One region of the Gordonia sp. (in: high G+C Gram-positive bacteria) genome, then DNA from elsewhere that is predicted to be linked to it. Evidence: riboswitches for the same ligand, from Rfam matches in the RefSeq annotation. Region 1 holds a riboswitch; each other region holds the start of a gene.
What was found. A riboswitch is a leader RNA that binds a small molecule or an ion and turns the genes downstream of it on or off. The one in region 1 is predicted to bind S-adenosylmethionine.
Positions count from the first base shown of each region.

Region 2: linked by a shared signal. The riboswitch ahead of ACTIMF_RS10750 (amino acid ABC transporter permease) and the one ahead of ACTIMF_RS05490 (bifunctional o-acetylhomoserine/o-acetylserine sulfhydrylase) in region 1 are both predicted to bind S-adenosylmethionine.
Region 3: linked by a shared signal. The riboswitch ahead of ACTIMF_RS12380 (aminotransferase class V-fold PLP-dependent enzyme) and the one ahead of ACTIMF_RS05490 (bifunctional o-acetylhomoserine/o-acetylserine sulfhydrylase) in region 1 are both predicted to bind S-adenosylmethionine.

Region 1 is NZ_JBQEDL010000007.1:76,588-86,436, reverse strand. Features, by position in the region: gene ACTIMF_RS05520 (YhjD/YihY/BrkB family envelope integrity protein) at 1-295, opposite strand, end outside; gene trpS (tryptophan--tRNA ligase) at 345-1,370, opposite strand; gene ACTIMF_RS05510 (exodeoxyribonuclease III) at 1,414-2,259, opposite strand; gene ACTIMF_RS05505 (MFS transporter) at 2,271-3,476, opposite strand; gene ACTIMF_RS05500 (sodium:solute symporter family protein) at 3,962-5,728, shown strand; gene ACTIMF_RS05495 (putative transporter small subunit) at 5,725-5,856, shown strand; SAM riboswitch class IV at 5,958-6,078, shown strand; gene ACTIMF_RS05490 (bifunctional o-acetylhomoserine/o-acetylserine sulfhydrylase) at 6,144-7,445, shown strand; gene metX (homoserine O-acetyltransferase MetX) at 7,471-8,622, shown strand; gene ACTIMF_RS05480 (nuclear transport factor 2 family protein) at 8,624-8,998, opposite strand; gene ACTIMF_RS05475 (DUF3017 domain-containing protein) at 9,109-9,420, opposite strand; gene ACTIMF_RS05470 (bifunctional methylenetetrahydrofolate dehydrogenase/methenyltetrahydrofolate cyclohydrolase) at 9,420-9,849, opposite strand, start outside.
Region 2 is NZ_JBQEDL010000018.1:6,141-15,989, forward strand. Features, by position in the region: gene tkt (transketolase) at 1-1,905, shown strand, start outside; gene tal (transaldolase) at 1,948-3,066, shown strand; gene zwf (glucose-6-phosphate dehydrogenase) at 3,115-4,656, shown strand; gene ACTIMF_RS10740 (glucose-6-phosphate dehydrogenase assembly protein OpcA) at 4,682-5,599, shown strand; gene pgl (6-phosphogluconolactonase) at 5,596-6,348, shown strand; SAM riboswitch class IV at 6,542-6,652, shown strand; gene ACTIMF_RS10750 (amino acid ABC transporter permease) at 6,673-7,662, shown strand; gene ACTIMF_RS10755 (amino acid ABC transporter ATP-binding protein) at 7,659-8,438, shown strand; gene ACTIMF_RS10760 (transporter substrate-binding domain-containing protein) at 8,498-9,442, shown strand; gene ACTIMF_RS10765 (LLM class flavin-dependent oxidoreductase) at 9,480-9,849, shown strand, end outside.
Region 3 is NZ_JBQEDL010000022.1:36,381-46,229, reverse strand. Features, by position in the region: gene ACTIMF_RS12410 (O-succinylhomoserine sulfhydrylase) at 1-281, shown strand, start outside; gene ACTIMF_RS12405 (isochorismate synthase) at 292-1,389, opposite strand; gene ACTIMF_RS12400 (hypothetical protein) at 1,386-1,949, opposite strand; gene ACTIMF_RS12395 (Trm112 family protein) at 1,981-3,219, opposite strand; gene ACTIMF_RS12390 (SPFH domain-containing protein) at 3,221-4,390, opposite strand; gene ACTIMF_RS12385 (hypothetical protein) at 4,416-4,949, opposite strand; SAM riboswitch class IV at 5,410-5,522, shown strand; gene ACTIMF_RS12380 (aminotransferase class V-fold PLP-dependent enzyme) at 5,539-6,780, shown strand; gene ACTIMF_RS12375 (MarR family winged helix-turn-helix transcriptional regulator) at 6,985-7,443, shown strand; gene ACTIMF_RS12370 (MDR family MFS transporter) at 7,440-9,131, shown strand; gene ACTIMF_RS12365 (inorganic diphosphatase) at 9,258-9,737, opposite strand.

The DNA of each region.
Region 1 (9,849 bases):
TGTCGTTGAGTTGAGTGCCGAGCTCACCTGGCACGTTCTCGACCACCGCGTCGGTGATGTCGCTGAGGAGTTCGGGTCGGCTCGCGAGGATGAAGCCGGCGATGGCGAACGACACCATGAGGATCGGCACCATCGACAGGATGCCGATGAAGCTAATCGCCGCAGCATACACGTTGCCGCGGCGCGCGTTGTAGTGATCCTGCATGGCTAGCAGCCTGCGCAACCATGGCCACCGCTCCTTGAGCTGCTCGAACAGTGCCGGCAGTCCGGCGATGAAGGCTTTGATCCGGTTCACGCGGTTCCTCGGGTCGTCGTCTTTCGCGGGCAGTGACTCGCAGGTCGGGTCAGCCCTTCGGCGCGACGAACCCTACCTTGTCGTACACGTCGGCGAGCGTCGTAGCCGCGATCTCTCGAGCGCGAGCGGCACCGTCCGCCATGATCGTGTCCAGGTAGGTCTCGTCGGCGAGGATCTCGTCGACTGCGCCTCGCAACGGCGACACGAAGTCGGTGAGAATCTCGGCCGTCTCAACCTTGAGATCACCGTAACCTCTGCCGTCATAGGATCGGACGATCTCGTCGACAGTGTTGCCGGTCAACGCCGATTGAATCGTCAGCAGGTTCGACACACCCGGTTTGTTCTCGCGATCGAACGCGATCACCCGTTCGTTGTCGGTGACCGCCGATCGAATCTTCTTGGCCGACCGCTTAGGATCGTCGAGGAGGTTGATCACTCCGGCCTCGGTCTCGGCCGACTTGCTCATCTTGGCCGTCGGGTTCTGCAGGTCGTAGATCTTCGCGAACTCTTCGACGATGTGCGCCTTGGGCACCGTGAGTGCGTTACCGAAACGCTTGTTGAAACGCTGCGCGAGGTCACGGGTGAGTTCGAGGTGCTGGCGCTGGTCCTCGCCGACCGGCACCGCCTCCACCTGGAACGCGAGGATGTCCGCTGCCATCAGGATCGGATAGGTGAACAGGCCGACGCCTGCCGCATCCTGCCCGGCCTTGGCCGACTTGTCTTTGAACTGCGTCATCCGACCGGCCTCGCCGAATCCGGTGATGCACGTGAGAACCCAGGTCAGCTGCGCGATCTCGGGGACCTGCGACTGCGCGTAGATCGTCGCCCGTTTCGGGTCGACACCCACGGCGAGGAGCTGCGCGATGCTGCGGCGTGTCCGCTCCCGCAACTGCGCAGGCTCGAACGGCACGGTGATCGCGTGCATGTCGGGGATGAAGTAGAACGCGTCGAAGTCCTCCTGCAACTCGACCCACTGCTTGACCGCACCCAGGTAGTTGCCGAGGTGGAACGAGTCGCTCGTCGGCTGGATGCCGGACAGGACCCGGCGGCGCGGAGTCGGTGCAGGAGAGGTCATGATCTGATTGTTTCAGATCGGCTCAACCGACTTCTCGTCCCGGTCAGGCGAACTCGGCGCTCACCGGCGCGTGGTCGGACCAGCGGCGGTCGTATGCGTCCGCGCGGTCGACCCACGTGCGCTGCAGCCGACCGGCCAGCGCGGGCGTCGTCAGGTGGTAATCGATGCGCCACCCGGAGTCGTTGTCGAATGCCTTGCCGCGCCACGACCACCACGCGTAGGGGCCGTCAACGTCACCGTGATGCTCGCGCGCGACGTCGACCCACCCCGAGGCGAGACGGGCGCCGATCCACTCGCGTTCGTGCGGCAGGAAACCGGAGTTGCGGCGGTTGCCCTTCCAGTTCTTGATGTCGCGTTCGGTGTGGGCGATGTTCCAGTCGCCTGCGACCACGACGTGCCGACCCGATCCGAGCAGCCCGTCGAGGTAGGGCCCGAACTCGTCGAGGAAGCGCACCTTCTCCTCGTACTTCTCGACGTCCTTCGGATCGTCGGTCGGCGTGGCGCCGGACGGGAGGTAGAGGCTCGCCGCGGTGATGGTCTCGCCCGCGAACTCGAAGTCTGTTTCGATGTACCGGCCGAGGTCGTCGAACTCACTGCTGCCGAACCCGATCCGTACGGCGGCAGGCTCACTGCGCGACAGGATGCCGACACCGGCCCGCCCCTTGACGGCCGACTCGGTCATCGCCAGGTGCCAGCCGTCGTCGAGTGCGGGTGCGAGCGCTTTACGGGCGATCGCCTCGGATGCGCGCACTTCTTGCAGCAGCACGACATCCGGCGAGTGCTCACTCAGCCAGGGCAGCATTCCCGGGTTGTTCTCGTTGCGCGTCTTGACGGCGGCGCGGATGCCGTTGACGTTGACGGTCGCGATGGTCAGCGGGGAGGCGGTCACGGTCCCCGACCCTAGTCGGTCACTGTGGAGCCGGCGACGCTGACAGGTTCTGTGCTGCGACGGTTCATTACAATGGCCACTCCGAGGATCGCCGCACCACTCAGAGCGAACAGTGCGCCGACCAGCGAGGGCGCCCGGTAGCCCCAGCCGGCGGAGATGACGAGGCCGCCAGCCGCAGCTCCTATCGCATTCGCGACGTTCAACGCCGAATGATTGAGGGCGGCGGCGATGGTCTGGGCGTCGTGCGCGACGTCCATCAGTCGCGTCTGCAGCCCGGGAAGCGCGATCGATCCCGAGGACCCGACGAGGAAGGCGACGATGATCGCAGGCCAGCCGGTTCCGACGACGAGTGCGAAGAGTCCGAGGGCGAGCGCCGCACCGAGCATGCCGATCACGATTGAGCGTTCGCCGAGCAGGTCGGCGAGCCTTCCGCCGATAATGTTGCCGGACACCATGCCGAGCCCGAACAGCGCGAGCGCGATCGGGACAGTCCAGTCCGCGAGTCCGCCGACTGAGGTCAGCGCGGTGTTCAGATAGGTGTAGAACGCGAAGAAGCCACCGAAGCCGATCATGCCGACGATCAACGTCAGCCAGATCTGCCTGCTCTTGAGGCCGCCCAGTTCGGTCCGCGGGTCCGTCGTCGCCATGTCGTTCAGAGTCGGCATCACCTTCCAGAGTGCGGCGACGGTGACCACTCCGATCACGACGACCATCGCGATGGCGCTGCGCCACCCGAAATGTTGACCAAGCCAGGTCGCCGCGGGCACGCCGAGCACATTGGCTACCGACAGTCCGAGCATCACCTGTCCGACGGCTTGCGCGCGTCGTCCCGGGCCTGCCAGATGTGCGGCAACGAGCGCCGCGACACCGAAGTAGGCGCCGTGCGGAAGGCCTGCGATCACACGCGCGACCATCAACATCCCGTACGACTGCGCCACCAGACTCAGCGCGTTGCCTGCCGTGAACGCGACCATCAGCCAGATCAGCAGCGACCGCCGGGACATCCGAGACGCGGCCACTGCGATGACGGGCGCACCGATCACGACGCCGATCGCATACGCCGAGATGAGGTGTCCGGCTGTCGGCTCGTCGATCCCGAGATCGCCCGCGATGTTCGGCAGCAGCCCCATCGCGACGAACTCGGTGGTGCCGATACCGAATCCACCGAGTGCGAGGACGATCACGATGAGCGCCAGCCGACGTGAAGAATGGCCCAAGTCGCCGGAACGAGTCGGGTTGGCTTGGGCCGTTTCCAGGGTCACAGACGTTTCGCGCACAGTCGCATAACGTAGGCGACGCGTCGACCCATTCCTCGCGGATCGGTGACGTCGACCACCGGCCGCCTCCGCGTCCGAAATGTGAAGTACAACACGTTGCGCACCTGCGCGTGAACCACGGCTTACCTGTGCGTACGCGACTTTCGCGAGCCCGGGCCGCGCCATGTTAACTCGCATGTTCGGCTCAGTTTAGGTACAAGACACTTCTGTCCATGTCACGAAAAGTGACCCCACCCGAGAGAAAGGACAGTCGTGCCGACGGCCCGCAACGTCACCGGCTTCCTCGTCAGGTTTCCCGCCCCCGCTGCACGGTTCGCCACCGCGCCGGGACAGGTGGAGCCGCCGGACGTCTGACACCGGAGTGAATCCCGCAGACCACTAGGTCGCGACGCATCAGCGTCGCGCGACGCGAAAGTGATTCCTCAATGACAGACTCGATAACTCTCTCGGGCCCGGTAGTCCTGCTGCTCTACGTGGCGTTCTTCGGTACCAGCCTCTACATCGCCTGGCGGATCAGCCGCCGCAACGAGAACGCCGACGGCTACATGACCGGCGGCGGCAAGATCGGATTCGGCATCTCGTCCGCGTCGATGACCGCCACCTGGATCTGGGCGTCGTCGATGTACGCCTCCGCGACGTCCGGCTACACCTACGGCATCTCCGGCCCCATCCATTACGGGCTGTGGGGCGCGCTGATGATCCTGCTGATCTACCCGTTCGGCCGCCGCATCCGAAAGGTCGCACCGAACGCCCACACCATCGCCGAGGTGATGTTCGCGCGCAACGGACGGTCCAGCCAGTTGCTGCTCGCCGGGTCGAACATCCTCGGCAGCCTGATCAGCCTGACGTCCAACTTGATCGCGGGCGGCGCGCTCGTCGCCATGCTGTCGCCGTTCTCGTTCACCCAAGGCATCATCGCGATCGGCGGCGGCGTCCTGCTGTACACGCTCTGGTCCGGCTTCCGCGCCTCGGTGCTGACCGACTTCGTACAGGTCGTGTTCATGCTCGGCGCGGTCGTCATCATCATCCCGGTGGTGTTCTTCGCCGCGGGCGGGCCCGATCTGTTCACAACGGGTGCGGGCAACCTGACCGAAGCGCAGGGCAACTTTTTCTCCTCGGACGCTTTCTACAACCAGGGTGCGCCGTACATCGCGGCCGTCCTCGCCTACGCGATCGGCAACCAGACGATCGCGCAGCGTCTGTTCGCGGTTCGTGAAGACCTGATCAAGAAGACGTTCATCACCGCGACCTTCGGGTACGGTTCGGCGATCATCGGCGTCGGCATGCTCGGTGTGCTCGCGCTCTACTCAGGTCTCGAGCCGATGGACGGCGACGTCAACAACCTGATCCCGCAGATGGCCGCCACCTATCTGCCAGCGATCCTGCTGTGCCTGTTCTTCATCATGATCATCGGGTCCCTGGCGTCCACCGCCGACGCCGATATGACGGCTCTCGCGTCGATAGTCATGGCCGACATCTACGGACAGAACATCGCCGGGAAGAAGAAGGCAAACCCCGCGACGATGGTGCTGATCGGCCGCATCACGATGATCGTGGCGACTTGCGCTGCCCTCGTGTTCGCCGGAAGCAACCTGAACATTCTCGATCTACTGGTGTTCGTCGGTGCTCTGTGGGGCGCCCTCGTGTTCCCGGTGATCGCGTCGTTCTACTGGAACCGCGTTACGAACATGTCGTTCAGTGTCGCCGTGGTCGTCGCGCTGCTGTTCTTCCTTCCGGTCCGCTTCTCGTGGATCTCGATGGACGGCGGGGTCGGCATCTTCTTCGACGTCCTGTCGACCATCGGTATCGGTGTCGTACTCGGCCTCATGGCGTTCGGCTTCTTCGGCAAGAAGGCTGCGTTCGTCATCGGCATCGTCTCCATCGCCGCCGCCGCCCCGTTCTCCATCGGGTTCCTGCACCAGTACGCCGTGCTGTCGGGCTCGTTGGTCGCGTACGCGGTGAGCACCATGGTGTGCGCCGCACTGACGATGCTCAACAAGGGCCCGCGCTTCGACTTCGACGTGATCGCGGTCCGCACCGGCAACTTCGACGACCCCGACGACGCAGCCGGGGCCGCCGACATGGACCGACCCAGCGTGGACGAGACCGCAGGCGAGGATCTCGACGCCGAACTTGACCGACTGGAATCGGAGACCTCATCGGTCTCCACGAGCCGAGAGGACGACGAATGAACGCAGTCTGGATGACCATCTATGTTCTGGTGTGGCCGCTCATCACACTGAGCACGCTCACCGTGATCGTCCGCGCCTTCATCAAGGAATGGCGTCAGGCCCGCAAGGAGGGGCGCCCCATCGTCTGATGTGCAGGCCTAGCACAACGCCACGATCGGACGGAAGGGTTTAACCTTCCGACGGTCTGGCCTTCCCGTGTCCGAATATCGGTGAGATATTGTCTCTGACAGGTCATGAGTGTCAGTGCTGAGCCCCGGCTTGCTGACCGGCAACCCTCCAACCGCGGTGGGGTGCTCCGGGTGATGACCTGGCGGCGTCGAGGAACAGCTTCGGGGCCGCAAGCGCGGGTCCGAAGGTCGGACCCTGACCGAGCGGGGCCACGCCCCGCGCCGACCACAGAAAGTGATGACGCCGTATGTCTGACGCCGCGAACTGGAGTTTCGAGACCACGCAGGTACATGCCGGGCAGGTCGTCGACGAGACCACCAACGCTCGTGCTTTGCCGATCTACCAGACCACGTCGTACGTGTTCAACAACACCGATCACGCCGCGAACCTGTTCTCCCTCGCCGAGCCCGGCAACATCTACACGCGCATCATGAACCCGACGCAGGACGCCGTCGAACAGCGTCTGGCCGCCCTCGAGGGTGGCGTCGCCGCTCTCCTCGTGTCGTCCGGTCAGGCCGCCACGACCTACGCAATCCAGAACATCGTCGAGGCGGGTGGCCACGTCGTATCCAGTCCCCGCATCTACGGCGGCACGTTCAACCTCTTCCACTACACGCTGCCAAAGTTTGGCATCGAGGTGTCGTTCGTCGACGACCCCGACGACCTCGAGTCGTGGAAGGCCGCGATCAAGCCGAACACGCGCGCACTGTTCGGCGAAACCGTCGCGAACCCGCACAACCAGATCCTTGACCTGGACGGCCTGTCGAAGGTCGCGCACGACGCAGGCCTCCCGCTCATCGTCGACAACACCGTCGCCACCCCGTACCTGCTGAACCCGCTCAAGCACGGCGCCGACGTCGTCGTGCATTCGGCGACCAAGTACATCGGCGGCCACGGCACCTCCATCGGCGGCGTCCTGATCGACGGCGGCACCTTCGACTGGCGCGTCCAGCGCGACGGCAAGGACCTGTTCCCCGGATTCACCACTCCGGACCCGAGCTACAACGGCGTCGTCTTCGCCGATCTCGGTGCCCCTGCATACGCCCTCAAGGCACGCGTCCAGTTGCTGCGCGACACCGGTTCAGCGATCTCTCCGTTCAACGCGTTCCTGCTGGCGCAGGGCGTCGAGACGTTGAGCCTGCGCGTGGAGCGGCACGTCGCGAACGCGCAGAAGGTCGCGGCGTTCCTGGAAGCACACCCCCAGGTCACGTCGGTGTCGTACGCGGGCCTCGAATCGTCGCCGTACTACAAGCGCGGCCAGGAGCTCCTGCCCAAGGGCCAGGGCGCGGTCATCGGCTTCGAGATCGAGGGTGGTGTCGAAGCGGGCAAGAAGTTCGTGAACGGACTGTCACTGCACAGCCACGTCGCCAACATCGGTGACGTCCGTTCGCTGGTGATCCACCCGGCATCGACCACGCACAGCCAGTTGGCGGGCGACGAGCTGCTCGCTGCGGGCGTCACACCGGGTCTGGTCCGTCTGGCCGTCGGTATCGAAGGAATCGACGACATCCTCGCCGACCTGACCGAAGGCTTCAAGGCCGCCAAGTGATTCGAGCACGCAGAGGGGGCGTCCGGTGTCGGTGAGCGTCGACCCGGCCGCCACGACGTTCGATCCGGACTGGGCTGACCGCCCGGACGGGTCGGACGTCGCCGTGCGCATCGGCGATCTCGCCCTCGACTCGGGGGCCGTTCTCGCCGATGTCACGGTCAGCTTTCAGAAGTGGGGTCGTCCCAACGCTGCGCGCGACAACATCGTGCTCGCGCTGCATGCGCTGACCGGCAACTCCCACGTCACCGGCCCTGCCGACGATCGGTTTTCGATGACCGGTTGGTGGGACGGACTCGTCGGGAGCGGCGCTGCCGTCGACACCGACGAGTGGTGCGTGATCGCGCCGAACTCGATCGGCGGATGCTACGGCTCCACCGGTCCCGGGTCGATCGCACCGGACGGCAGGCCATGGGGGTCACGCTTCCCCACGCTCACCGTCCGTGATCTGGTCCGCTCCGAGCAGATCGCGTTCGACCAGATCGGCATCACCCGATTCGCCGCTGTCGCAGGCGGATCGATGGGCGGCGCACGCGCGTTGGAGTGGATCGTCACCCACCCCGACAGATTCGACGCCGCGCTGATCCTCGCTGTCGGCCCGCACGCGTCGGGCGACCAGATCGGCACCCAGACCACCCAGATCGCCGCCATCAAAGGCGACGCGGACTGGCAGGGCGGCGACTACTACGGCACCGGCCGCGCGCCGATGACCGGGATGGGCGTCGCCCGGCGGATCGCTCACCTCTCGTATCGGAGTGGCCGCGAACTCGATGACCGGTTCGAGAACCGGCCGCAGGGCGAGGAGGATCCGTTGAACGGCGGTCGCTACGCGATCGCCAGCTACCTCGAGTACCAGTCGGAGAAGTTGAAGGCCCGCTTCGACCCGGGCAGTTACGTCGTGTTGTCGGATGTGCTGAACAATCACGACGTCGGGCGCGGTCGCGGCGGGTGGAAGGCCGCACTGAACGGTTGCGCTGTCCCGACTGTCGTCGGCGGTATCGACTCGGACCGTCTGTACCCGATCTACCAGCAACAACAGATTGCCGACGAGCTCGCCGGCACGGTCGGCGAGCTTAGCGTGATCGAGTCCGACGCGGGCCACGACGGCTTCCTGACGGCGAAGGAGCCGATCGGCGAGTTGCTCCGCGAGACGATCGCCTTGGCGCGGTCGCGGCGCTGAATCACATGCCGGGTGAGGCGACCCAGCATTCGACGAGTCGCCCGTCTTCGATGCGCAGGATGTCGTTACCGGACGAGTAGTCCGTCTCCCCCGCTCGCAGGGCTCCGTGGCTGATCCATCGCGCCGCGACGTATCCATCGGCACCGAAGGGTTCCACTTCGAGTGAGTAGGTGAGCTCGGTGTGCGTCGCCTTCACTGCGGCGACGAGCGCCGCAAGCTTGCCCGGTCCGTTCACATCTGTCGTCGGCCAGTGACCGACGAAGTCCTCGTCGACGAACTCCTCAGCGATCTCCGCGAGCTTCGCACGGTCCTTCGGACCGTTCCAGATGTCGTCGAGCCAACGGCGATAGAGGTCCGTCTCGGTGTTTTCGTGCATACTCCACCGTTGCACACTTCTCTTTGCAACCTGCCGCTGGTCGAGCGAAAGCTGCTGGTCGAGCGGAGTCGAGACCCCTCCAACTGCTGGTCGAGCGGAGTCGAGACCGCTCAGGACCCCAGCGAGTCGATCGAAGTCGCAAGCCACAGCACGGATATGCCGAGAACAGCCATGGTCGCGACGTCGAATGGCCGACTCCGAATCTGGAGCAACCCGACGCGGGGCGTCGGAAGCAGCGCCCGGATGGTAGCGGCGACCAGGAGCGCCGCGCCGAACACGACGGCGCCGCGGCGCCACCGGTCCAAGAGGACGAGCAGCGCAGCCACGGCGACCAGCGCGAGCACCACGTAGAACGGGATGTTCACGATATAGCCGTGGATCCGGCGTGCTCGCCGGAGTTCGTCGACGCGGTCGTCTGCCATCAGGAGCTCGCGGCCGCCAGTTGCTGTTCGGCGCGCTCCACGACGTTCGCGAGCAAGAAGGCGCGAGTCAGCGGTCCGACTCCGCCCGGGTTGGGCGAGACGGCTCCGGCGACGTCCCACACCTCGGGTGCGACGTCGCCCTTGAGTCCTTCGTCGGTGCGGGAGACGCCGACGTCGACGACTGCTGCGCCGGGCTTGACCATGTCGGCGGTGACCAGGTGTGCCACGCCGGCCGCCGCGACGACGATGTCTGCGCGGCGGATCTCGGCGGCGAGGTCACGAGTGCCGGTGTGGCACAGGGTGACGGTCGCGTTCTCGCTGCGGCGCGTCAGCAGCAGCCCGATAGGGCGGCCGATCGTCACGCCGCGTCCGATGACGGTCACGTGCGCGCCGTCGAGCGGAATGTCGTAGCGGCGCAGCAGGTGGATG
Region 2 (9,849 bases), on a different contig from region 1:
AGCCTCTACCAGCGCGTCATGCGCCACGACCCGACCGACCCCGCGTGGGTCGGCCGCGACCGATTCGTGCTCTCGTGCGGGCACTCGAGCCTCACCCAGTACATCCAGCTGTACCTCGGTGGGTTCGGCCTCGAGCTCGATGACCTCGTCGCCCTGCGTACCTGGGGCTCGTTGACACCCGGCCATCCCGAGTTCCATCACACGAAGGGCGTCGAGATCACCACCGGTCCGCTCGGGCAGGGGCTCGCCTCCGCCGTGGGCATGGCCATGGCGTCCCGCCGCGAACGCGGACTCTTCGACCCGCACGCAGCCGTCGGCGAGAGCCCGTTCGATCACTACGTCTACGTCATCGCCTCCGACGGCGACATCGAAGAAGGCGTGACGTCCGAGGCGTCGTCACTGGCCGGGACACAGCAGCTCGGCAATCTGGTCGTCTTCTACGACGCCAATGAGATCTCCATCGAGGACGACACCAAGATCGCGCTGTCCGAGGACACCGCCAAGCGCTATGAGGCGTACGGCTGGCATGTGCAGACCGTCGAGGGCGGCGAGAACGTCGCCGCCATCGAAGAGGCGATCGAGGCGGCGAAAGCCGTCATCGACCGGCCGTCGATCATCGTGCTCCGCACGATCATCGGGTTCCCTGCGCCGAGCAAGATGAATACGGGAGCCGCACACGGTAGCGCGCTGGGCGCCGACGAGGTGGCCGCCACCAAGGAGGCCATCGGTTTCGACCCGGAGAAGAACTTCGACGTCGCCGACGACGTCATCGCGCACACCCGCGGTCTGGCCGAGCGCGCGGCGGCCGATCGCGCGGGGTGGCAGAAGGGCTTCGACGCCTGGGCCACAGCGAACCCGGAGAACAAGGCCCTGTTCGACCGTCTGTTCGCGGGCGAGTTCCCCGACGGCTGGACCGACGTCTTCCCGACATGGGAGCCCGGCGACAAGGACGTCGCCACCCGATCGGCGTCCGGCAAGGTTCTCGGTGCGCTGGCGCCCGTCCTTCCCGAACTCTGGGGAGGTTCGGCCGACCTCGCGGGATCGAACAATACGACCATGTCCGGCGAACCGTCGTTCGGTCCGGAGACGATCGCGACGTCGACATGGAAGGCCGAGCCGTACGGCCGGACCCTGCACTTCGGCGTCCGTGAGCACGCGATGGGCGCGATCCTGTCCGGCATCGTCCTGCACGGCCCGACCCGCGCCTACGGCGGCACGTTCCTGCAGTTCGCCGACTACATGCGGCCGTCCGTGCGGTTGGCCTCCCTCATGGAGATCGACCCGATCTACGTGTGGACACACGACTCCATCGGCCTCGGCGAGGACGGTCCGACACACCAGCCGATCGAACACCTGGCGGCACTCCGCGCGATCCCGAACCTCGACGTCGTGCGTCCGGCGGACGCCAACGAGACCGCGTACGCGTGGCGTCATCTGTTGACCCGCCGAGATCACCCGGTCGGTCTCGCCCTGACCCGCCAGAACGTACCCGTCCTGGCAGGCACCTCGTTCGAGGGCGTATCGCGCGGCGGCTATGTGCTCACCGATACCGAAGGAACTCCCGATGTCGTCTTGATCGGCACCGGCTCCGAGGTCCAACTCGCGGTGCAGGCCGGCGAGGCGCTCGCCGCCGACGGCATCACGGCGCGTGTCGTGTCGATGCCGTCCATCGAATGGTTCGACGAGCAGGACGCCGACTACCGCGAGAGCGTGCTGCCGACCGGAGTGCCCCGCGTGAGCGTCGAAGCGGGCATCGCGATGCCGTGGCATGCCGTTGTCGCGGGCGGCGCGATCGTCTCGCTCGAGCACTTCGGCGCGTCGGCTCCGTACCAGAAGCTGTACGAGGAGTTCGGCCTGACCGCCGACGCCGTCGCCGACGCAGCTCGCGGCCTGCTCGGTCGCTGAGCATCTCAGATCCTCCCTCCCACTAGATCTGGAGCAGAACTCATGACTCAGAACAGCAATCTCGTCGCGCTCTCCGAAGCCGGGGTGTCCGTATGGCTCGACGATCTCTCGCGTGACCTCATCTCATCGGGCGGCCTGCAGGAGCAGATCGATACCCGCAGTGTTGTCGGCGTCACGACCAATCCGTCGATCTTCCAGAACGCGATCTCCTCGGGTTCGAGCGCCTACGCAGGGCAGATCGCCGAGCTCTCGAAGTCGGGCTCGGACATCGACACCGCGATCACCTCGATCACCACCGATGACGTCCGTTCGGCGTGCGACGTCCTCGCTCCCGCCTTCGAGGCGTCGGGCGGCGCCGACGGCCGCGTGTCCATCGAGGTCGACCCGCGCTTGGCGAACAAGACCGCCGAGACCGTCGAACAGGCAGTCCAGCTGTGGAACCTGGTCGATCGGAAGAATCTCTTCATCAAGATTCCGGCCACTGCTGCAGGAATTCCGGCGATCGCCGATGTGATCGCGCAGGGCATCAGCGTGAACGTGACCCTGATCTTCTCGGTCGAGCGTTACCGCGAAGTCATGGATGCGTACCTCGACGGGCTCGATCGCGCCCTGCGCAATGGACACGACGTCGCCTCGATCGCCTCGGTCGCGTCGTTCTTCGTCTCGCGCGTGGACACCGAGATCGACAAGCGTCTCGACGCGATCGGGACTCCGGAGGCTCTCGAGCTGCGCGGCAAGGCCGGCCTGGCCAACGCCCGTCTGGCGTACGCGGCGTATCAGGAGGTCTTCGAGACCGAGACCCGCTTCCCCGACCTGCAGGCGCACGGCGCGGTCCCCCAGCGCGCGCTGTGGGCGTCGACCGGTGTGAAGAACCCCGATTACCCGGACACGCTGTACGTCAGCGAGCTCGTCGCACCGAACACGGTCAACACTGTGCCCGGTAAGACCCTCGAAGCGTACGCAGACCACGGATGGGTCGACACCGAGTCGATCATCGGACGCGGACCGGAGTCCCGCGCGGTGTTCGACGCACTCGCCGCCGCAGGCGTCGATCTCCCCGACGTGTTCGCACTGCTCGAGCGCGAGGGCGTCGAGAAGTTCGAGCAGGCGTGGGACGAACTGCTCACCGCGACGGCGACGCAGTTGGACGCCGGCCGCTAGCGCACTGCGATCACGACCAAGCGAGACGAAGCGACGGAAGGCGACAGAGTGCCTCGAAAGGCCCAGTCCGAATGGACCAACCCGCTTCGTGATCCGCACGACCGACGGCTCCCGCGAATCGCGGGGCCGTCGGCGCTGGTCATCTTCGGGGTGACCGGCGATCTGGCTCGCCGCAAATTGATGCCTGCCGTCTACGACCTCGCGAACCGCGGGCTCTTGCCGCCGAGCTTCGCCCTGGTCGGATTCGCCCGGCGCGACTGGGCCCACGAAGACTTCGCCCAGGTGGTCCGGGAGGCCGTCGAAGCGAACTGCCGCACCGGTTTCCGGACCGAGGTGTGGGATCGACTGGCCGAGGGCATCCGGTTCGTGTCGGGCACGTTCGAGGACGACGACGCCTTCGAGCGGTTGCAGAGCACTCTCGCCGACCTGGACAACGACCGCGGCACCGACGGTAACCACGCCTACTACCTGTCGATTCCGCCGAATGCGTTCCCCGTCGTGTTGAGCCAGCTGCGTCGTACCGGGATGGCCGACGAGTCCGGAGACGCGTGGCGGCGGGTCGTCATCGAGAAGCCGTTCGGTCACGACCAGGATTCGGCGATCGAGCTCAACGAGCTCGTCAACAGCGTGTTCGCCGAAGAATCGGTGTTCCGCATCGACCACTATCTCGGCAAGGAGACCGTCCAGAACATCCTGGCACTCCGGTTCGCGAACCAACTGTTCGACCCGTTGTGGAGTTCGCACTACATCGACCATGTGCAGATCACGATGGCCGAAGACATCGGGTTGGGCGGGCGCGCAGGCTATTACGACGGCATCGGCGCAGCCCGGGACGTGATCCAGAACCATCTGCTTCAGCTGTTGGCGTTGGTCGCGATGGAAGAACCGGTCTCCTTCTCGCCGCACCATCTGCAGACCGAGAAGATCAAGGTCCTGCAGTCCACCCGCAATATTCTGCCGATCGCGGAGAACTCGGCGCGCGGCCAGTACGCCGCAGGCTGGCAGGGCTCCGAGCCCGTCGTCGGCCTCAAGGACGAGGACGGTTTCGCAGCCGACTCCACGACCGAGACGTTCGCGGCAATCGCCCTCGAGGTCGACACCCGACGGTGGGCGGGTGTGCCGTTCTACCTTCGAAGCGGTAAACGCCTCGGCAGGCGGGTCACCGAGATCGCACTCGTCTTCAAGCGGGCCCCGCATCTGCCCTTCGACGACACGATGACCGCAGAGCTGGGCCAGAACGCGCTCGTGATCCGCGTGCAGCCCGACGAGGGCGTCACCCTGCGGTTCGGGTCGAAGGTCCCGGGCTCGTCGATGGAGGTCCGAGACGTCAACATGGACTTCAGTTACGGTGGCGCGTTCACCGTCTCCTCCCCCGAGGCGTACGAGCGTCTCCTGCTGGACGTCTTGTTGGGCGAGCCGTCGTTGTTCCCGGTCAACGAGGAAGTCGAACTCAGTTGGCAGATCCTCGACCCGGTCCTGGCCGAATGGGCGGAGTCCGGGACACCGGACGAGTACGAATCAGGCACCTGGGGGCCGCAGTCGGCGGACACCATGATGGCGCGTACCAGACGCGTGTGGAGGCGACCGTGAGCCTCGCGCAGAACAGGAGCCGTCGATGATCGTCGACCTGCCAGATACCGACACCACCTCGATCAGCAAGAAGCTCGTCCGGATGCGTAGCAGCGGGGGTGCGGTCACCCTGGGACGTGTGCTGACGTTGATCATCGACGTCGATGCGGGTGCGGCCACCGAGGAGGCCGTCGAGGCCTCGAACGGGGCCAGCCGCGAGCACCCCTGCCGCGTGATCGTCGTCTCGCGCGGCACCAGGGATGGCGATGCGCGCCTCGACGCGCAGATCCGCGTCGGTGGCGATGCGGGAGCATCCGAGGTCGTGTTGTTGACGCTCTCGGGGGCACTCGCCGAACACCCGCACGCCGTCGTCACCCCTTTTCTTCTGCCCGACACCCCGGTCGTCACATGGTGGCCTGGACGCGCACCGGAGATTCCGTCGCAGGATCGTCTTGGACGTCTGGCATCCCGCCGAATCACCGACGCGCGCAATGCATCCGACCCCGCTGCGTTCCTCGCTGCCCGACGGTCCGGGTACTCCCCCGGCGACACCGATCTCGCATGGTCGGCTCTCACGCCTTCGAGGGCGCTGTTCGTGTCGGCGCTCGACCGACCGCCGCACACGACCATCACCGGAGCCGAGGTGACCGGATCACTCGATATGCCGGGACTCGACATGTTCGCAGGCTGGCTCGCTTCGGCGCTCGACGTTCGTGTGGTCCGCAAGCCGGGAGTGCTCGCCGTCCGACTGCATCGAGAGGGCTCCGAACTCGCGATGACCGTCAACGACGACGGGACCAGCGGCACTGTGTCGAGCACCGGCCACCCCGACGGCCGAGTCGCGTACGCGAGCCGGACGACAGGCGAATGCCTCGCCGAGGAACTCCGCAGTCTGGACGCGGACGAAGTGTACGAGGCGGCGCTGCGCGGGCTGCCCGCCGTGGAATTCGAGGAGGCGAAATGACACACCCGCACGAGGGGACGTCCGACGTCGGCCGAACCGAGACCCTGATCTTCGATTCGTCGGCCGAGTTGATCCGAACGGCTCGAGATCGGTTCGTCGATGTGGTGTGTCGGGCACAGGAGTCGCACGGTATCGCGTCGGTGGCCTTGACCGGCGGCTCCAACGGCATCGGGCTGTTGAAAGCGCTCGCAGCCGATTCCGGCGACATCGCGTGGGACCGGGTCGAGATCTACTGGGGCGACGACCGTTTCGTCCCGAGCGCCGACCCCGAGCGCAACGCCGGTCAAGCATTCGACGCCTTGCTGTCCTCGGTTCCGGTCGACCCGGCGCGTGTCCACGTCATGGCGCCGTCCGACGGCGAGTTCGGCGACGACATCGAGGCCGCCGCCCGCGATTACGCCCGTCTGATCGGGCAGGAGACCGTATTCGACATCCACCTCCTCGGCATGGGTGGTGAAGGGCATATCAACTCGCTGTTCCCGCACACCGTGGCCACCGCCGAGGACGTTGCGCCGGTGGTCGCGGTGACGGACTCGCCGAAGCCGCCACCAGCACGTCTGACATTGACGTTCCCGGTGATCAACCGCTCACGCGAAGTATGGCTTCTCGTCTCCGGCGAGGAGAAGGCGCAAGCCGTTGCGGCAGCCCACCGCGGGGCCTCGCGCGAGGACTGGCCGTGCGCTGGAGTCGACGGCACTGCGGCCACGGTCTGGTTCCTCGACCGTGCTTCGGCATCTGCACTCCCGTGAGGCTCTGACGACATCTCAGATCGGCCCGAGTACGACCACCCTGCGTAGTCGCTTCTCGGGCCGTTCTGTGTTCAGGTGAAGGATTACGCCCACCTGAATTCGAAGAGTCCTATATTTCTGTATTCCACACGATTTCCGATCATCACGATCGTGGAGATTGGCGGCCGCATGCCGGGCTCGTAACGTCGACGTCGGTTATGAGCGTTAGTGACAAGCCCTGGCTGGCTGACCGGCAACCCTCCACGCGGCGGGGTGCTCCAGGTGAGAACCCGACCGTGCGAGAGCCGCACGGTAAGCGCGAACTGATCAAGGACGTCACCGATCGTGACTCAACTATCCGAGCGACCGCTCACGGTCCCGAATCTCGTCAATCGTCCCGGAGACGACGAACTCGTCAGGGCACCACTGGTCGCCGCTCGCCGGCCCGGACAGTGGCTCGGCGTGCTCATAGTGCTGATCGCGCTGGCGATGCTCGGGCACACGCTGATCGTGAACGAGCGATTCCAATGGGGTGTCGTCGCCGACTATTTCACCGAGGATTCGATCCTGAGGGGTCTCGGGTTGACGATCTGGCTCACCGTCGCGGTGCTGGCCGTCGGCTATGCGCTCGGTATCGTGCTCGCCGCGATGCGACTGTCACAGAATCGGCTGCTGTCATCGATCGCATTCGCCTACGTGTGGCTGTTCCGATCGGTGCCCCCGCTGGTTCAGCTCCTCTTCTGGTACGAGCTGGCGTCGCTGTACCCGCAACTGTCGATCGGAGTCCCCTTCGGGCCGCAGTTCGCCTCGTTCGACACCGCGCGTCTGTTCAGCGGGGTCTTCGCTGCGTTCGTGGCGCTGTCGCTGGACATCGCCGCATTCGCCGCCGAAGTGGTCCGCGGTGGGCTCCTCTCGGTGGACCGCGGCCAGACCGAGGCGGCACAGTCATTGGGTCTCGGACGACTCCGCATATTCCGCCGCATCGTGCTGCCCCAAGCGATGCCGTCGATCATCCCGGCGTCCGGCAATATGCTCATCGGGCTCCTCAAGGCGACATCGATCGTCAGTGTCATCGCGGTCCAGGATCTGCTCTACTCCGCCGAGCTCATCTACCAGCAGAACTACCTGATCATTCCGCTGCTCCTCGTTGCGACGCTCTGGTACGTCATCCTCACGACGGTGCTGTCGGTCGGCCAACACTATGTCGAACGCCACTACGCGAAGGGCAGACGCGGCGGAGCCGGACACACACCGCTGCGCCGCTCATTCCGCGACAATCTGCCGCTGCTCGGCTCGGGCTGGTCCCGCGCCGGCGCGCTGGGAGGCAAAGCATGAGCGCCCCGGAAGTCGATGCGGCACAGGCGGTCCGGATCCGGGGACTGGCCAAGAGCTTCGGCGCAACGAGCGTACTGCAGGGCATCGATCTCGACGTCGCCGAAGGCGAGGTCACCGTCGTCATCGGACCGTCGGGATCAGGTAAGTCCACCTTGCTGCGATGCGTCAACCATCTGGAGCGACCCGACGCCGGGTTCGTCGAGGTCAGCGGCGAGATCATCGGATACCGTCCAGTCGGTGGTCGGCTCCGAGAACGCTCCGCACGCGAGGTCGCCCGCCAGCGGTCGCACATCGGCATGGTCTTCCAACAGTTCAATCTGTTCGGCCACCTCACCGCCGCCCAGAACATCGCCGAGGGGCCGATCGCCGCAGGCATTCCGCGAGCGCAGGCTCTTGCGGCCGCATCCGACCTGCTTACGCGGGTCGGACTCGGCGGCCGCGACGGCACCTATCCGAGCCAATTGTCCGGCGGACAGTGCCAACGTGTGGCCATCGCGCGCGCACTCGCTCAGAAGCCACGCATCATCCTGTTCGACGAACCGACGAGCGCCTTGGATCCCGAACTCGTCGGAGACGTCCTCTCCGTGATCCGCGATCTCGCCCACGACGGTATGACGATGCTCATCGTGACTCACGAGCTCGGCTTCGCCCGTGAAGTCGCGGACACCGTCGTCTTCGTCGACGGTGGACGAATCGTCGAGTCGGGCCACCCACGCACCGTGCTCTCCGCGCCCGCGCACGAGCGGACACGTGCATTCATCTCAGCCGTCCTTTGACGCTGCCCGGACTCGCTTTCCCCCCCTCACCTGCTCCTCATCATCTACAAGGACACACAATGTCGCACTCGCGAACTCTGCCACGACTCCTCGCAATCGGGATGGTCCTCCTCCTCACACTCGCCGGAGGCCTGACCGCATGCGGATCCGATTCGGGACCCGACGCCGCAGCCGATGCCGGCGCTGTGCCCACTCAGGACGTGGTCTCCTCGGTCGTCCGTGACCCTCGCGTAGCCGCGCTGCTGCCGGCCGACGTCCGCGCGTCCGGCGCCCTCACCGTCGGCTCGGTCGAAGCAGTCGGTCAGTCTCAACTCCCGCACGTCGGCGTCGTCGACGGAGATCAGGTCGGACTCGACATCGATATCGCGAACGCGGTCGCCAAGGTTCTCGGCGTCGACTGGCATCGCGAGTACGGCACGTTCGCGACAATCGTTCCCGGGGTGCAGAACGGACGCTACCAAGTGGGGCAGGCCAACTTCGGCGTCACGAAGGCGCGCACCGAGGTGCTCGACTTCGCCACCTATCTCAACGACGGGCAAGGATTCCTCGGAGCGTCGACGGTCGACTCCGACAAGATCGCGACACTCACCGACGCATGCGGGTACCGTATCGCAACTACGCCGGGGTCCACGTTCCAGACATTGTTGGAGACGCACGCGAGCGACTGCGCGAAGCAGGGCAAGAAGCCGTGGACGGTTCAGTACTTCGCCGACCAGGGGCCCATCGTCCTCGGCCTACAGAACGGCAAGGTCGACCTGATGTTCGGTCCAACGCTGAGCCTGCGATACGCGGCACAACACGTCCCGAACACCAAGTTCCTCGGTGAATTGACGGCGACACCGGTCGGGTTCGTCACCGCAAAGGGCTCCCCGATCGGCCCCGCCCTGAATGCTGCGGTCAACAAACTCATCGACACCGGCGACTACCACCGCATCTTCGAGAAGTGGGGCGTGACTCAGACACAGGTCCGGCGGTCCGAGATCAATCCATCCGCGACGTTCTGACGCACCGAACCCCGACATCTCAAACAAGGGAGGAACCATGTCCGCGATCACTGACCTGCATCTCGCGATTGCGCTCGACGGCGCGGGGTGGCATCGAGCCGCATGGCGGGAGAGCGACGCCCGCCCCGGCGACCTGTTCACTGGACCGTACTGGGCCGGCCTTGCGGCCACGGCCCGGCGAGGACTCATCGACTTCGTGACGATCGAGGACGCCTTCGAGCTGCAGTCCGACGCGATCGGCACACCCGACGGCCGAACCGATCGAGTGCGCGGACGGCTGGACGCGGTCGATATCGCCGCACGAATCGCTCCCTTGGTCCCTGGACTCGGAGTGATTCCGACCGCCGTCGCGACTCTCACCGAGCCGTTCCACCTGTCGAAGGCGATCGCAACCCTCGACTATGTGA
Region 3 (9,849 bases), on a different contig from region 1:
CCGGCGGCGGCACCGTCATCACGTTCGAGTTGGCGGGAAGCCCGGCTCAGACCGGCAAGGAACGCGCTTTCGAAGTCCTCAACGGACTCAGCGTCATCGACATCTCCAACAACCTCGGCGATGCGAAGAGCCTGATCACGCATCCGGCGACCACCACGCACCGCGCGATGGGGCCCGAAGGCCGTGCAGGCATCGGCCTGACCGATTCGATGGTCCGCCTCTCGGTCGGTCTCGAAGCGGCCGACGACCTGATTCGGGACCTGGACGCCGCGCTGGGCTGAGCTGCGGCCGTCAGTCGAGGCCGAGAGTGCCCAAGACCGTGCGGAACTTCGCGTCGGTTTCGGCGACCTCTGCATCGGGGTCCGAGCCTGCGACGATGCCGCCGCCGGCCCACGTCGTGACACCGGTGTGGTCGGCGTCGAGTTCGAGGCAACGGATCGACACAGTCCACTGGCCGTCGCCTGCGGCGTCGCACCAGCCGACGGCGCCCGCATAGAAGTCGCGGGAGCCTTCGAGATCGGCGATGAGCGCGGCTGCCTGGTCGCGCGGTGTCCCGCAGACCGCGGGCGTCGGGGACAGCAAGGCGGCGAGATCGAGGGCGGTGACGGACTCGTCGGCGAGCTCGCCGCGGATCGGCGTCGCCAAATGCCAGACCGTTGGTGTCGACTCGATCCGGGGTTCGTCTGGCACGATCAGTTCGCGACACAGCGGCGACAGCGCGGCGACGATCGAGTCGACGACGAAGGCGTGTTCGCGCAAGTCCTTATCGGACGTACGCAAGCGCTCCACTGCGGCCCGGTCCGTCTCGGGGCCGACACCGCGCGGTGCGGTGCCCGCGAACGGGTGGCAGGTGACGACACGGCCGGACCGTCGGACCAGTAGTTCGGGACTGGCGCCGATCAACCAGCGCCCGCGCCGTCCGGCAGCGGGGTCCAGCGGTACGGCGAACGCAGTCGTCGACGTGGTGGCCCCGGCGGCGAAGCGTCCGAACAAGTCGATGGGATCGATCGGCCGGTCGAACGTCAACTCGGCGGCACGGGCCAGCACGACCTTCTCCACCCGGCCGCTGTCGATCGCGGTGAGAGCCGACCGCACGCGCTCGGCGTGATCGGCGGCAGGTGTCGTCGACGATGACGCGATGCGGGCCGGTAGCGGCGACAGTGGTGCGGGCGCAGCGGGCGAGCCCGCGCGAGCGACGACGTCGAACGACTCCGGTGCGATGAGAGCGGCGTCGCCGGACGGAGTGAAACCGAAAGCGCCGGTGACCGCGCTGACCGAACCCGAAGCCAGTGCTTCGCGGGCCGCATCGACCGTCGAGAACTCACCGAGCCGGCCGGTGCCCCGCCACGAGGCGTCTGCGGTCGCGAACAGGGAACTCGGGAGAATCACTCCGCCAGGTTACTCGGCGGATCCTCCCGATCATGACGCTCGGCGGGCTGTTGGGACGTGACGTCCGGCACGGGTGGAGCAGTCGGCGGTGCAGCACGGTCGGCGATACCGCCCGCAGTGTCCTGCGCCCGTCTCACCGCACCGTCGCCTGGTTCGAGCGCGACCGATGCGGCCGACGCCTCGAGGGCTGCAACGGCATCCTCGACCTCGGCCAACGGCTGCTGCTTCGCCGATGCGGGCAGCGACCAGATCGTCACCAGACGTTGGTCGAGTTCTTGCGCCGACACCATCAGGCGGGCTCTGTCGTCGATCTGCGCGACTCCGCTCATACCGATCGTGTCGTCGAGGGCTCTCACCGCGTCACGGATACGTCGGTGCAGGCGGGCCTCCGGATCGTGCGAGCCGCCCCACGATGCGGGTACCGCGACGTCGACCCCGGGAATGGCGGCGTTCGCCGCCATAGCCGACTTCGATGACCGTGCGAGCGAGAACACGAACACACCCGCGCCGATGACGACGAGTAGGACGATCACCAAGAGCAGGATTGCGACGGTCGTCATGCGGGTCTCCGATTCCGTGAACTGCACTGGTTCACTGTCTTCCCCAGATCAGGTAGGCGAGCACGCAGGCGACGACGATTCCCGCGATCACGGCGGCCGCGATCTTCACCTTGCTCCAGGGTCGGTCACCCTGGACTTCGCCGGTGAGGCCGTTGACGAACACCTGGAACGGCTTGCCGTCGTAATTGACCGTGAGCAGCCACATCGGCAGCAGCAGATACATGAACTGCAGCATCCCGTACGCGGTGTTCTTGTTGCCGATGCGCTGGTGGTCACCGCCGATGTCGCGGCGGATGCTGAAATCGATCTGATCGTCGATGCGAGGGCGCGCATTCCGGGAGAAGACGTCCTGTGGGTCCCGGTCGTACGTCCGTGACAGATGGCCCGCCACGAACTCCGGCGTATACGGAACAGCGGCTTGGATCGGCCACGGTTCCAGGTCGCGGATCCGTGACCCGTCCATTCCCGTATTCGATAGTTCCGGCAGATCACGGATGTTGTTGCGGACGACGCCCGACGCGGGGCGCCACCGGATGCGGGTCTCGGTATGCCGATTCTCGCCGGATCCGACGACAACCGTGTACGTGTCGCCACGCTGCCCGTGATAGCTCGTCGTGGTGTCGGCGTCGTACGAGTAGTAGGAGAGGTACACGCTCGTGAACGATCCGAGTGTCCGGTACTTCTTGAACTCGCGCGGCGCGAACCACCGGCTGTTGATCCATTTCTCGATCGACTCCCGCGCCTGCGGTTCGCCGACGTGCAACGGCACGATCGCGTCGAGTGCGAACCGCTCGGGCGAGTTCTGGACGTCGTCCCGTTGGATGGGCGTCGCACAGTACGGACACCGGGTCGCGGTGAGGCTGCCGTTGAAGATGGTCCGACCCCCGCAGGACTGGCAGAGGACCTCGTGCTCGTCGCCGCCGACCGACGCGAGCCCGACGGATCCCGCCGCGAGCTCAGACATCGCCGTCTGGAGGTCATGTTTGACGATGACGGCCGCGGGGTCGAGTTCGATCGGGTACGCCCGACCGCATGCCCCACACGACAGATCCTGCCGTTCCGGGGAGAACGTCAGCGGAGCACCGCACGACCCACACGGATACGTGCGGGTCTGCTCGGTGACGTGCTGCCGAGCCCGATCGGACGCGCTCGGCACATGCGGCGTCGGAGACGGCTGGCCCTGCGCGGGCAACGGCGGCGGTCCCTGCGGCTGTGCGTTCTGTGGATGGGGGTGGGGGTCTTGCGGCGGTAACGGAGGCGGCTGCGTCATGTCACTGAGTGGGCGGAGTCGGCGGTGCGGGAGGTGCGGGCGATGCAGGCGGCTCCTGAGACGGCAGCGGCGGCGGACCCGACGGTGCGAAGAGCGGCGCGAGCGCCGCGACCTGACCGGCTGCCGTCCATGCGGCCATGCCGGTCGCCCAGACGAGGGTCGTCGGGGTGATCGAGCCACGCAACTGGTCGACGGTGTAGGGGCCGGCGGCCGCACCGTTCTGCTCGATGTGGAACGTCTGCGCAGTCGGAATCGGTGGCGGGCCGCTCGACGACGGCTGCTGTTGCTGCTGGTTGAACTGGTTCGCGAACTGTCCTGCCATCGCCAGACCCATGCCCGCACCCATCATGTCGCCCATCGCGCCGCCGCCCGGATTCTGTGCGGCGGCGAGCATCGAGTCGGCTGCCTTCCCCTGCTGATACTGGTTGAGGTCGCCGACGTTGTTGAGGAATCCGCGTTCCTCGACACCGCGAGCCACACCGCGGGTCATCGCCTCGGTGATCTCGTCGGGCAGCGAGATGTTCATGGTGACCGAGTCGACGTGGAGGCCGAACTCGTCGTCGACGCGCGTCTGAACGTATTCGCGCAACTTGTCGCTCAACTCGACCTGCTTGCCCTGTAGGTCAATGGCGCCGACGCCGGTCTCGAGGATCATGTCCGAGAACGCCGTCGAGATGACCCGGCGCAGAAGTTCGGCGATCTCGTCGGCGTTCACCTGACTGTCGGCGCCGATCACCTCTCGCAAGAAGATCGCCGGATCGGCGATCCGAATGACGCACAGGCCGTTGGCGCGGACCTGAACCATCCCGAAATCGGGGTCCCGCAAGGTGATCGGGTTCGGGGTGCCCCACCGGAGGTCGGTGACCGGCCGACGGTTGATGAAGTAGACCTCGCTGCGGAAAGGGCTGTTGAACCCGTGCTTCCACCCCTGGATCGTGCTCATGATCGGCAGGTTCTCGGTGGTCAGCTCGTAGTGCCCGGGCGCGAACGAGTCGGCGAGCTGCCCGCGGTAGACGAAGACGGCCTGTTGGCCCTCGCGCACGATCAGCTGCGCACCGTTCTTGATCTCGTTGTTGTAGCGCGGGAACCGCCACGCGAGGGTCGAGCGCGAATCGTCGACCCATTCGATGATGTCGACGAGTTCTCCGCGCATCCTGTCGATGATGCCCATGGTGTCTCCGTTCAGCTCGGTGAGGTCAGGCGGCCTTGGCCGCGGTGATCGATTCGTCGGCGACGAGCTTCCGTGCCAGGTCGGATGCGGTGGACTCGACCGTCACCGTCGACCTGCCGAAGTCGATGCCGACGAGCTGGAAGCAGTAGGTCTTGTCGACCCGAGTCACCGCGCTGTGGCGGTAGGTCTCGGCCTTGTCGTTCCGGTCGTGGCCCGAGTCGGGACGCCACTGGCCGGCCGTCAGATCACTGAACTGGGCTCCGCACGTGTCGGCCAGACCGATCATCGCGTGGATGGGCTCGGCGTCCTTGCCGTCATCCATGGCATCGCCGTCGTCGTCTACCTGGGCGATCGAGCGGTCGTCGGACTCCGGGACGAGCATCAGCGACTGCGATCCGTTGAAGTCGCCGGTCTCGATCCGCCAGCCGGCGGGGACGTCGACGTCGACGCTCACACCGTGGCCGAGGGCCACCGTCTCGTGGTGCGCCTCGTCGGAGTCGTCCGAACTCCACGGCGCGACGACGAGCAGGACGACACCGACCACCGCGACAGCGATCACGGCCACTCCCGCAACCAACAGCCCGGTCCGGGACTTGCGGGGCGGCAACGGCGGATACGGGTTCTGAAAGTTCTGGGGGTAGGGGGCGTATTGCTGCGGTGGGTATTGCTGCGGTGGGTATTGCTGGGGCGGGTATTGCTGGGGTGGGCCCTGCTGCGGTGGGTATTGCTGCGGCGGACCCTGCTGGGATGGGTGTTGCTGGGATGGACCCTGTTGGGGCGAGAACTGCTGCGGGGGAGGGTAACCGGGTCGCTGGGCGTTCGGGCCCCAGGGATTCGTCACGGTTCGGCCTTCCACGTCAGTCAGGGGCGCCGTCGGGCGACGCCGGATCAGTACCCACGACTCTATCCGCCCGGTGTGGTGCACGGAGCGGCGTCGACACCGACCGAATGACGGCGATTGCGCGCACCGTGCATTTAACCCTCGACTGAACGGCGACGGTAGGGGAACGTTGTGCACGGGTCACGAGTACCAGCGACAAGCCCCGGCTCGCTGGACAGCAACCCTCCGCCACGGTGGGGTGCTCCGGGTGACGACCCGGCCCGCGTCGACCGACGCAGGCAAGTGTGGAACCTCAAGGAGTCTTGTCATGACCGCTGTTCTCGATGCACCCGTTTGCCGCTGGACTCATATCGGCGCCCTCGCGTCGGTGATTGGCGCCGACGTCACGGTGCCGATCGCCGGATCTGCCCCCTTGCCGTATGCCAACCTGGACTATGCGGCGTCCGCGCCCGCGCTCACCTCGGTGGCCGAACAGACAGCGAATGCACTCACCGAGTACGCGAGCGTTCACCGCGGTGCCGGGCATCTGTCCCAGATCACCACCGCCCGTTACGAGCAGGCGCGGGAGACGGTCCGCGCGTTCGTGGGCGGGCGCGCCGACGACACCGTGGTGTTCACCCGCAACACCACCGACTCGATCAATCTCGCCGCGTCCATCACCCCCGGCGACGTCGTGGTCCTCGACATCGAGCACCACGCGAACCTGCTGCCGTGGGCAAGGGCGGGCCGCGTGCGCGTCGTGTCGTCGAAGCCCACCGTGGACGAGACGATCTTCGCGTTGGACGCCGAACTCGCCGCAGCGCCTACCTCGCTCCTCGCGGTTACCGCGGCGTCGAACGTGACCGGAGAGGTTCTGCCGATCGCCAGGCTCGCTGGGCTGGCGCACCGGCACGGCGCACGGATCCTCGTCGACGGAGCTCAGCTCGTCCCGCACCGCGCCGTCTCGATCGCCAGCTTCGGTATCGACTACCTGGTGTTCTCCGGGCACAAGTTGTATGCGCCGTTCGGTGCAGGCGTGCTCGTCGGACGTTCGGACTGGCTCGACGCCGCGGAGCCGTACCTCGCGGGCGGCGGCGCGAGCGCTGCCGTGGACCTCGACCACACCGACTGGCATACCGGGGCCGCTCGACACGAGGCCGGATCGCCGAACGTGCTCGGCGCTGTCTCGATCGCTGCCGCCGCCGAAGCGTTGTGGGACATCGGGTTCGAGCGCATCGGTGAACATGAGGAAACCCTGGTGCGCCGTCTCGACGACGGCCTCGACGCATTGCCGCATGTCCGCCCGCTACGGGTCTTCGACGATGCCTACGGCCGCGTGGGCATCGCCAGCTTCGTCGTCGACGGCTACTCGCCGCGTCAGGTGGCCGAGTATCTCAGCACGCAGCACGGCATCGGTGTACGTGACGGAAAGTTCTGCGCGCACCCGCTGCTCGCCAAGCTCGGATACCCCGACGGTGCGGTGCGTGCCAGTTTCGGAGTAGGTGTCGGATCCGACGACGTCGACCGACTTCTGGCGGCGCTCGCGGAATTGGCGACGCCGCACCACTGACGGGGTTCGACGAGGGCCGGATGCGTGTCGATGGACACACATCCGGCCCTTCTTGCTGTCGTCTGGGGCCCGATCTGTCGGGAATCACGCCCGTCATGGGTGCATACGCGTGTTTCGGTCGCTTTCGGCGGGGTTGCCGACGGGGCGGACGGTAGTCATCCTTGACCGGCAGTTAGTTGTAGTGCGCAAGTAAATGGAGGGGCGATGCCGTCGGCGGAACACATCGATGACGTGTTTCTGGCGTTGGGCAAACTCGTTCGGATCCGTGCGCGAGCAGCCTCCGCGTCAGACGGCGGTTCGGAGACCGCGGCCAAGCGGGCGCTGTTCGTGTTGCGTCACGGCCCGATCCGGACGAGTGAACTCGCGGCGGCGATGTCTGCCGACACGTCGACGACGAGCAGACATGTCGCTCGTCTGGTCGAGGACGGCCTGGTTCGACGTGAGCCAGATCCGGACGACGGGAGGGCGTGCCTGCTCGAACTGACCGGCGAGGGGATCGAACGGGTCGGCGAACTGTCGGCGCGGAGACGTCAGGTCATCGGCTCGTTCGTCGCCGACTGGCCAGACGCGGACTTCGGCACGTTCGCCGAACTCCTCACCCGGTTCGTCGACTCGGTCGAAGCGCACACGGCCACAGAAGACGCGAAAGGCGACCAGAAATGACGGACTCCACCCCCGGGGACTTACCCGGCAGGGGACTGACGCATCGTCAGATCCTTACCGTGCTGGCCGGTCTGATGATCGGCATGTTCTTGGCAGCACTCGACCAGACCATCGTGTCGACGGCGATCCGAACGATCGCCGACGACCTGAACGGGTACGACATGCAGGCGTGGGTGACCACCGCGTACCTGGTGACATCGACGATCGTTACGCCGCTCTACGGCAAGCTGTCGGACATCTACGGGCGAAAGCCGTTCTTCCTGGCGGCGATCACGATCTTCATCATCGGTTCTCTCGCATGCAGCATGGCGACGTCGATGTACGAGTTGGCGGCGTTCCGCGCGGTGCAGGGCTTGGGAGCGGGCGGTCTGATGACGCTGGCGCTCACGACCATCGCCGACATCGTGCCACCGCGCGAGCGGGCGAAGTACCAGGGCTACTTCCTCGCAGTGTTCGGGACCTCGAGCGTGCTCGGCCCGGTGCTCGGCGGCCTCTTCGCGGGGGCGGACCAGATCATTGGAGTCTCCGGATGGCGGTGGGTGTTCCTGGTGAACGTGCCGATCGGCGTCATCGCGCTCGGCGTCGTATACAAGGTGCTCAACTACCCTCAGCAGAGACTCGTGGGTCACCGCACCGACTACTGGGGCGCCACCGCAGTGGCCGTCACCGTTGCGCCCGTGCTCATCGTCGCCGAGCAGGGGCGCGAATGGGGGTGGACGTCGGGTGCGGCGATCATCTGTTACGCGATCGGCCTGGCCGGGCTCGTAGCCTTCATTCTCGTCGAGAGGGCAATGGGCGACGAGGCGATCATCCCGTTGCGCGTCTTCTCCAACCGAATCTTCAGTCAGGGCGTGGCGATCTCGGTGGTCGTCGGCGCGGTGATGTTCGGCGGCATCTCGATGTTGCCGCAGTACTTCCAGGTGCTCCGCGGGTCAAGCCCCATGGTGGCCGGCCTGCAGATGCTCCCGATGGTGCTCGGGATGATGTCGGCATCGATCCTGTCGGGCCAGTTGATCTCGCGGACCGGCCGCTACAAGATCTACCCGATCATCGGGTCCGTCCTGATCACTGCGATGGCGTTTGCGCTGCACTTCGTGAGTACGCAGACACCGCTCTACCTCGTGATGCTCGCGGCCGCCGGTCTCGGCTTCGGTCTGGGCAACCTGATGCAGCCGATGATGCTGGCGATGCAGAACATCCTGCCGATGCGTGACGTCGGTATGGCGACCGGTACCGCGACGTTCTTCCGCCAGATCGGCGGGACCCTCGGTGTCGCCGTGTTCTTCTCCCTGCTGTTCTCGACGATGGGCGTCAACATCACCGAGGAGATGACCGAGGCCGCGAAGCACCCCGAGTTCAAGGCCGCCGTCGTCGAAGCCGCCCGTAGCGACGACCAGGACGTCGCCGGATTCGGGAGGGCGCTCGCCGCGGCCGGTCAGGACAACGCGGCGGGCGACGCGACCGACACGAGCAGCGTCATGTCGGACACGACGATCATCGAGAAGTTGCCCGACGACATCTCACATCCGATCAGACAGGGTTTTGCCGACTCGATGGACAAGGTGTTCCTATCGGTCTCGATCCTGTCGTTGCTGTCGATCATCGGCACCGTCACGTGGACCGAGGTCCCGCTGCGGACTCGAGCTCCGAAGCCCGACGAGGAGTCGGAGATCCCGGCCCAGGAGTGATCGGCAGGCAGTGCATAGAACGGGCCGTGTACCAGGTTCCAACGGAAGTGATTCCGCGGGAACTGTGTACACGGCCCGTTCAATGAGCGAGCGTCGCGAAGTGGGCGTGGCCCGCTTCGAGGATGATCAGGCGCTGTAGCGCTCCACGGCGGCCTGCGCGACCTTGAGGGCCTCGTCCTTCCCGACCCAACCGCCCGGAGTGACCGACTTACCCGGCTCCAGATCCTTGTAGCGCTCGAAGAAGTGCGCGATCGCCTTCAGCTCGAACTCGTTGACGTCGCTGATGTCCTCGATGGCATCCCAGCGTGGGTCGCCTGCCGGGACGGCCAGCAGTTTGTCGTCTCCGCCTGCCTCGTCAGTCATCCGGTACATGCCGACGATGCGCGATTTCACAATGACCCCCGGGTAGACGGACTCGGGTAGCAGGACCATCGCGTCGAGAGGGTCGCCGTCCTCGCCGAGGGTGTGGTCGATGTACCCGTAGTCGGCCGGGTAACCCATCGACGTGTACAGGTACCGATCCAAGTAGACTTTGCCGGTCTCGTGGTCGATCTCGTACTTGTTGCGAGCACCCTTGGGGATCTCGATGGTGACTTCGAATTCCATGCGTTCTGACTCCTTCTCGTCTAAGACTCAACGTCACAGTCGACGGTGCGCGACCGGCGACAGACACGTGCAACGGGACACAACGATACTGTTAGTTCTGTTCCGTGCAGTC